Regions from separate parts of the Marinobacter sp. NFXS11 genome, predicted to be linked through region 2. Evidence: predicted binding sites of a transcription regulator. Region 2 holds the regulator's gene; the other holds the start of a gene.
The links. The regulator sigma-54, encoded in region 2, starts transcription at its own class of promoters, with help from an activator protein. The targets are predictions, from matches to a motif close to ANTGGCATNNANNTTGCTNT.

Region 1 (4,213 bases), 160 kb from region 2:
CATGGCGGCAGCGAGTCGGCGCCAGAAAATGGTGATGGTTTCCAGGGAAAAATAACTGGTCAGGCCCTCGGTGACGATGATCACCGGCTGGTTGTTCTCGAATACCCGGTCGATCACTTTTTCCAGTTGATATTCACCGTAGTCCGCGAGGATGTCGATGGGGGTGACCTGGTGGTGATCGCCCAGTCTGCCCGTTGCCATCAGGCGCAGTGCTTTGCGAGCCGCCATGTCGGGCAGATCGGCTTCGACCATGTGGAGCAGGGGGTGTTTCTGGCGTAAACGAATTCCCCGTGGCGACATGCCGCAGGCGATTTCCAGCACTTGTGTAATGCCCTTTTCGCGGATGGCCTGGTCAATCAGGTGGTCGATAATCAGATGTCGTTGCAGCAGGAAGGTGCGGATGTTTCCGCCGATGGCCGCTTTGCTGGCGGCCTCGAAGGGGGTCATCAGGCGGTAGAGCCAGCGGCCTTTTTCTGTGGCCAGGGTATCGTCTGAAAGCCCGTACCGGTGCCAGACGGCACCGGTATACAGGGCAGTAAAACTGATGCCGGAGCTGTCAGTCGGCTTTCTGCTCATAGACGGCTTTACCCCAGGCCTCGCGGCTGCCGGGCAGCACCAGGTTCAGGATGATGGCGGCCACAGCGCACAGCGCAATGCCTTCCAGGTTGCCAAGAACCATTCCGCCAATACCGAACACCAGGGTGACACCCACGATGACCAGGTTGCGAGACTGTGACAGGTCCACCTGATGGCGGATCAGTGTGTTGAGGCCAACGACGGCAATGGAGCCGAACAGCAGGCAGAGGATGCCGCCCATGACGGGCACCGGGATCGTCTGCAATGCCGCGCCGAACTTGCCGACGAAAGCCAGCACGATGGCGATGCAGGCAGCCCACCACATGACCTTGGGGTTGAAGTTCTTGGTGAGCATAACCGCGCCGGTGACTTCCGAGTAGGTGGTGTTGGGCGGTCCACCGAGCATGGAGGCGGCGCTGGTGGCCAGGCCGTCACCCAGCAGGGTGCGGTGCAGGCCAGGCTTTTCCAGGTAGTTCTTTCGGGTCACGTTGCCGATGGCCAGTACGTCGCCGATGTGTTCGATGGCCGGCGCGATGGCGACGGGGATCATGAACAGCACGGCGCCCCAGCTGAATTCCGGCGCAACAAAGTTGGGAACGGCGAACCAGGCGGCGTCCCGGATTGGCGTGGTATCCACGATACCGGCAAACGCGGATAGGATGTAGCCGGTGATAACGCCGAACATGATCGGAATCAGCCGGAAAATGCCTTTCGACCAGACCGACATGATGATGGTTACGGCCAGCGAGATCACGGCGATCCAGATCGCCGTGTCGTAGGGAATCAGCTGGTTGGCGCCATCACCGGTGCGGCCGGAGGCCATGTGAACGGCAACCGGCGCCAGGCCGAGACCGATAGTCATGATCACCGGGCCGATAACCACCGGCGGCAGCAGGCGGCGGACAAAGCCGGTGCCCCGCAGCCGCACCAGTCCACTGAGGAAAATATAGAGAATACCCGCTGCCATCAGGCCGCCGAGTGTCTCTTCCATGCCGAACTTGCCTTTGGAGGCAATCACGGGGGCAATAAATGCGAAGGACGACGCGAGGAAAATCGGGATCTGACCGCCGGTCACCACGTGAAAGATCAGGGTGCCCAGGCCGGCGGTAAACAGGGCCACGTTGGGATCCAGCCCGGTAATCAGTGGCATCAGAACCAGCGCGCCGAACGCCACCAGCAGCATCTGGGAGCCAGCAATGGCCTGTTTCCAGACCGGGTCGTTGGTATGGTCCTGCATTCTTAAACGTCCTTTTGCTTGGTGCCGAAGATTTTGTCGCCGGCATCGCCGAGACCCGGAAGGATGTAGCCTTTGTCGTTGAGGCGCTCATCAACGGAGGCGGTGTAGATAGACACGTCCGGATGTTTTTCCAGAACCTTTTCAACGCCTTCGGGCGCGGCAACCAGAACCAGGGCCCGGATCTCGGTGCTGCCAGCCTTCTTGAGCAGGTCAATGGTGGAGATCATTGAGCCGCCGGTGGCGAGCATCGGATCGACAATCATGGCCATGCGCTGGTCCAGTTCGCCCACCAGCTTTTCAAGGTAGGTGCTGGCCTCGAGAGTTTCCTCATTGCGGATCTGGCCGACAACACTGACCCGGGCCACCGGAATCAGGCTGAGGACACCGTCAAGCATGCCAAGGCCGGCCCGCAGGATCGGCACGATGGTGACTTTCTTGCCGTGAATCTGTTCCACGTTAACCGGCCCTGCCCAGCCTTCGATGGTCTTTTCCTGCAGATTAAAGTCTTTGGTGGCCTCGTAGGTCAGGAGTGCACCGACTTCCTGTGCCAGCTCCCGGAAATTCTTGGTGCTGATGTCCGCACGGCGCATGATGCCGAGCTTGTGGCGGATCAGAGGGTGTTTTACCTCGTGGATTGGCATGGGGTCACCTGTGTGTCTGATTGGAGTTTTGGCGTCGCGATCAAATGGCGCAAGGATACCGCATCTGGCAAGGCGAGTCAGGCTGCAAATGGCTGCTTAACGGAAATCCCCTAAGGGGTGGTACGGATCTTGCGATAACCCTTCCAAACGACGCTCCGGTGTCAGATTTTCGACCTTCAAAACGCCTGCAGGCACGGCCAATCGGAGAAGTATCCGGCATGGACAGAGCTTTAGTCCTCAATAACGTCAAAACCCTGACGCGGGGCAACCTGGGCATACCCATCATGCTGATGGGCTTGCTGGGCATGATGATTCTGCCCATGCCGGCGTTCCTCCTGGACGTGTTCTTTACTTTCAACATCACCCTGTCCATTGTCATTCTGCTGGTGTGTGTCTACGCCCTGCGGCCGATGGAGTTTGCGTCCTTCCCGACAGTCCTGCTGGTAGCCACACTTCTGCGTCTCGCCCTGAACGTGGCGTCTACCCGGATTGTTCTGCTGAACGGCCACGAAGGCGGCGATGCCGCCGGTAAAGTGATCGAATCCTTCGGCGCCGTTCTGATCGGCGGCAATTACGCCGTGGGTCTGGTGGTGTTTGCGATCCTGATGATCATCAACTTCCTGGTCGTGACCAAGGGTGCCGGCCGGGTCTCCGAGGTGAGCGCCCGTTTCACGCTGGATGCTATGCCCGGCAAGCAGATGGCGATTGATGCGGACCTGAACGCCGGCCTGATCAATCAGGATGAGGCCAAGCATCGTCGTGCCGAAATCGCCCAGGAAGCGGATTTCTACGGCTCCATGGACGGTGCGTCCAAGTTTGTGAAGGGCGACGCCATTGCCGGCCTGCTGATTCTTGCGATCAACATCATTGGCGGTATTGCCATTGGTATGCTGCAGCACGGTCTGGATTTCGGGCTGGCCATGGAGCGATATGCGCTGCTGACCATTGGTGACGGCCTGGTGGCACAGATTCCCTCGCTGCTGCTGTCCACGTCTGCTGCAATCATGGTAACGCGGGTTACCTCCAGCCAGGACATGGGCGGCCAGATCCTCCAGCAAATGTTCAGTGCGCCCAAGGCGCTGTCCATTGCCGCCGCTATCCTGATCATTCTCGGCCTGATTCCCGGAATGCCCCACGTGGCCTTCCTGGGTCTGGGTGCACTGGCCGCCGGCGCTGCCTGGTATATCTGGAAGCACCAGAGACAGACCGTCGAAGAAGATGGCGCATTCCCGGTTAGGGGCGCGGGCGGGGCGGCTCCACGGCCGGCGGGTCGTGATCTGCCTCCAGGCGGTGATGCTGGCGGCGATCAGGGGCGTCAGCTACCGGCCCCCGGAGAGACCAAGGAGCTGGGTTGGGACGATGTGTCCACTGTCGATATTGTCGGTCTGGAAGTGGGTTACCGGTTGATCCCGCTGGTGGACAAGTCACAGGGTGGCCAGTTGCTCAGTCGTATCAAGGGCGTTCGTAAAAAGCTGTCCCAGGATCTCGGCTTCCTGATGCCCTCGGTCCACATTCGAGACAACCTCGATCTGATGCCCAATGTCTACCGCATCACCCTGATGGGCGTGACCATTGCCGAAGCGGAAATCCATCCGGACCGCGAACTGGCCATCGACCCCGGTCAGGTATTCGGAAAGATAGAAGGCATTGAAGGCAAGGATCCGGCGTTCGGTCTGGACGCCAGCTGGATTGAGCCAGACAAGAAAGACCAGGCCCAGACGCTCGGCTATACCGTGGTCGATGCCAGTACGGTGGTCGC
Region 2 (4,213 bases):
TCGCCGGTTCTTTTTCCAGAAACTCGATAACCGGCTGGTCGGTACCGACGTACTTGCGGAGGCTGGTATCCCAGTAGGGGTTAGGAAGACAGCGAACATCAAAAACGTAGTCGGAATCCAGCGGTACGCCGTGTTTGAAGCCGAATGACTGAAACAGGAGAGCCAGTTCCTGATCTTTTCGACCGACCACGCGCTGCTTGACCATGTCCCGCAGTTCATACATGGACATGCCGGTGGTATTTACATACAGGTCGGAAAGCTTGGAGAGGGGTTCCAGCAGTTTCTTTTCGCTGGTAATGGCTTCCCGGAGAGAGGTCCTGTCGTCACTCAACGGATGCTTTCTGCGGGTGGCGTGAAAACGCTGAAGAAGCGACTGCTCGTCGGCGTCCAGGAAGATGATTTCAACGGTAACTCCGGTTTCCTGGAGGCGCCGGTATATCTCCTCGAAATTTGCCAGCTCGCCGGAAAGGTTCCGCGCATCGATACTGACGGCCATCTTGCCCAGCCGGCCTGGTTGTGTCTGGCTGGCCGCTTCCCGGGTGAGGGGAAAGAGCAGGCCGATAGGAAGATTGTCGATGCAATAGAACCCGAGGTCCTCAAGCACATGAAGTGCCGTACTCTTGCCCGAACCGGACCTGCCACTGACGATAATCAGCTTCATGACCACCTTACCTCCACTGCAGTGAATATCAGCCGCCTGAGGCGGTCATGCGCTGGTACAGCGTGCTGGCGTCCTCGCATTGCCGGAGGCGATCACAGAATGACCGCTCGTTGAACTTCTCGGCCAGTTGGCTCAGCAGCTCAAGGTGCTCGCTGGTTGCCTCTTTTGGAACAATCAGGGCAAAGATCAGATCGACTGGCTGATTGTCGATAGCATCGAACTCCACGCTTTCTTCAAGCGTCATCAGCACACCCACCACGTGATCCAGTCCTTCCAGGCGGCAGTGGGGAATGGCAATTCCCTGGCCAATGCCGGTGCTGCCTAGGCGCTCACGGGAAATCAGGTTGTTGAAAAGCTGGGTCTCGCTGAGCGTATTGTCCTGATAGTTTATCTGCTCGGCAATAAACTCCAGGGCCCGTTTCTTACTGGACGCAGCTACCCTGCAGAGGGTGAGCTCCGGAGCAAGAATGTTGTCTATGGTCAGGGATGTGTCGCTCATGGATCGACTGCATTTCCGTTAAAAAAAAGGCCGCGACACGTTACTCATGTCGCAGCTCGATTAGATGAAGTGCATGAAAACAGCCCGTTAGCGAGAGCCGTTTCCGTGCATCCGTTCTACATTCTTTTCCTTGTGCTTGAGGATCTGACGGTCCAGCTTGTCGATAAGGGCATCAATGGCCGCGTACATATCCTCGTTTTCTGCCTTTGCGTGAATCTCACCACCTACCACGTGCAATGTGGCTTCCGCAATCTGGCGCACCTTTTCCACTTCCAGGGTGACCTGGCAGTTACTGATGTGGTCAAAGTGACGCTCGAGCTTCTCGAATTTCTCTGAAACGTAATCCTTCAGTGCGGGAGTCAGTTCTACGTGATGGCCTGAAATATTGAGTTGCATAGGCGTCTCCTGTTGTCATCATGCCGGCTCCCGGGAGCCGGTCTGGGTGCTGGCGCATTGTGCGCCGGCGAATACGTTGTTGCGTCCCGTCCTGGAGTATTCAGACCAGCCGCTTGCGTTCGTTGGACGGCGGAATGTGCATGGCCTCCCGGTACTTGGCAACGGTGCGTCGCGCAACCTTGATACCCTGTTCCCCTAGCATGGCTGCAATTTTACTGTCGCTCAATGGCTTTTTGGGTGTTTCGGCGGCAATCAGCTTCTTGATCATCGCGCGGATGGCCGTGGAAGAGCATTCCCCGCCCTCGTCAGTGCTGACATGGCTGGAGAAGAAATACTTCAGTTCGAATATGCCCCGCGGGGTATGCATGTATTTCTGGGTCGTAACGCGTGAAATCGTCGACTCATGCATTTCTACCGCCTGGGCGATGTCGGAAAGGATCAGCGGCTTCATCGCTTCTTCGCCGTGATCCAGGAATCCCTGCTGGTGCTCGACAATGCGGGTCGCCACTTTCAGCAGGGTCTCATTGCGGCTTTGCAGGCTCTTGATAAACCACTTGGCCTCCTGCAACTGATCGCGCAGGTAAGTGTTGTCTGCACTGCTGTCCGCACGCCTTATAAGTGAAGCATAGCTGGCATTCACCCGGATGCGCGGAGCAATTTCCGGATTCAGCTCAACGCGCCAGCGACCATTGTGCTTGCGAACGATGACGTCCGGAATGACGTAGTCGGGTTCGGCGCGGTCAATAACGTCGCCCGGCCTCGGATTCAGGCCGGTGATCAGCGCCAGGACTTCCCGGAGCTGATCTTCTTTCAGGCGGCTGCGGCGCAACAACTGGGCGTAGTCACGGTTGCCCAGCAGGTTGATGTAATGGGTAATCACCAGCCGTGCCTGGGCCAGCCAGGGGGTCTCCGGTGGCAACTGATTGAGCTGGATCAGCAGGCATTCCTGCAGATCCCGGGCGAACACGCCAGGAGGGTCAAAATGCTGCAGTCGGTGAAGAACCGCTTCTACTTCGTCCAGCTCAAGGGGGTCCTCGTCGTTTTCATCCAGCATCCCGGCATGGATATCTTCCAGAGCGCTCGTCAGATAGCCGCGTTCATCCACCGCATCCATCAACGCGTGGGCAATGGCTTGGTCCCGCTCACTCAGCGGAGTCAGGTTGAGCTGCCATTCCAGGTGATCCTGAAGCGTCTCGGTGGGCGAGTTTCGGGTCTCGAAATCGTGGTCGTTTTCGTCGTCATTGCGGGCTGCCGGGGCGGGAGCGGACTGGTAAATGTCGTCCCAGGCTGTGTCGACCGGCAGGTCGTCCGGGATGTTATCCGGAATATCGTTTTCAGACGACCAGTCGGGGCCGTTTTCGGATTCGTCCCAGTCGCTGGAAGGTTCCGGTGTGGTCTCCGCGGCAGACTCAGCTGCGTTGGCCTCGCGCTCGTCACTCTCGGTAGCCGTGTCGGTCTGATCGTCGTCCTCGGATGTCTCCAGCATGGGGTTGGATTCCAGTGCCTGCTGGATTTCCTGTTGGAGGTCGAGGGTAGAGAGCTGGAGAAGCCGGATCGCCTGTTGCAGCTGGGGTGTCATGGTCAGGCTCTGACCCAGCTTTAACTGTAAGGAGGCTTTCATAACCATGGTTCAGGATCCGTCACTCATCAGCGCTTTGTGTCATAGGTCTTGAAAAAATCTTTATATGCCGGTTACTTGCCGCGGTTTTTCGTTACCCTAGCAAGTTCTTTGCCGAGTTTACTTGCTACAGATCATCAAAACAATGAGCCATTCACTGTCAAAGCCTGAATTCGTCCCCGAGGTAAACTTCCTTGACCTGTTGATTGGCCAGGATCGCATCGGCATTGCCGGAGGCGATAATGTGCCCGCCCGACACAATGTACGCGTTCTCGCAGATATCGAGAGTCTCGCGCACGTTATGGTCGGTGATCAGCACGCCAATCCCCTTGTCCCGCAGGTGCCGGATGATGTGCTTGATGTCGCTGACGGATATAGGGTCAACGCCGGCGAAGGGCTCATCCAGCAGGATGAAAGCCGGCTCCATGGCCAGGGCCCGGGCAATTTCCACCCGTCGCCGCTCACCACCGGACAGGGCCATACCAACGCTGTCCCGGATATGGGTGATGTGGAACTCCTCCAGCAGCGCCTCGAGCTTTTTCTGCCGGTCTGCCTTGCTCAGGCCCTGCCGCGTCTCAAGGATCGCCATGATATTGTCACGCACAGACAGTTTGCGGAAAACCGAGGCTTCCTGTGGCAGATAGCCGATGCCCTGACGGGCCCGACCGTGCATCGGCAGCGGCGTAATATCCCGGCTGTCGATGGTTATCCGCCCGTGATCGGCGGGTACCAGCCCAACGATCATGTAGAAACAGGTGGTTTTCCCGGCGCCGTTGGGGCCTAGCAGTCCGACAATTTCTCCGCTTCGAATTTCCAGGGAGACGTCGATAACCACTTTTTTCTGTTTGTAACTCTTTGCCAGGTTACTGGCTCTCAGAACTGCCATCGGTTTCCTGTTTGTCAGTGCGTCTGTCGGCGCTGCGCGGCTGGATCACCATTTCTACCCGGCCACTGCCATCGCCCGTGTCGGCGCCGCCCTCTGCGGTCACAACACGTCCAGCGGTATCATAGTGAATCACGTCGCCGCGGAACAGGTTGC

Region 1: flhA (flagellar biosynthesis protein FlhA) is a predicted target of sigma-54. The motif match lies at 2,571-2,590, and genes of this name have one in related genera.

What each region holds. Positions count from the first base shown of each region.
Region 1 is NZ_JAGDDV010000001.1:820,221-824,433, forward strand. It holds gene J3362_RS03895 (class I SAM-dependent methyltransferase) at 1-576, opposite strand, end outside; gene J3362_RS03900 (uracil-xanthine permease family protein) at 557-1,813, opposite strand; gene upp (uracil phosphoribosyltransferase) at 1,816-2,454, opposite strand; gene flhA (flagellar biosynthesis protein FlhA) at 2,673-4,213, shown strand, end outside.
Region 2 is NZ_JAGDDV010000001.1:659,156-663,368, forward strand. It holds gene rapZ (RNase adapter RapZ) at 1-661, opposite strand, end outside; gene ptsN (PTS IIA-like nitrogen regulatory protein PtsN) at 690-1,160, opposite strand; gene hpf (ribosome hibernation promoting factor) at 1,248-1,556, opposite strand; gene J3362_RS03170 (RNA polymerase factor sigma-54) at 1,657-3,177, opposite strand; gene lptB (LPS export ABC transporter ATP-binding protein) at 3,335-4,060, opposite strand; gene lptA (lipopolysaccharide transport periplasmic protein LptA) at 4,038-4,213, opposite strand, start outside.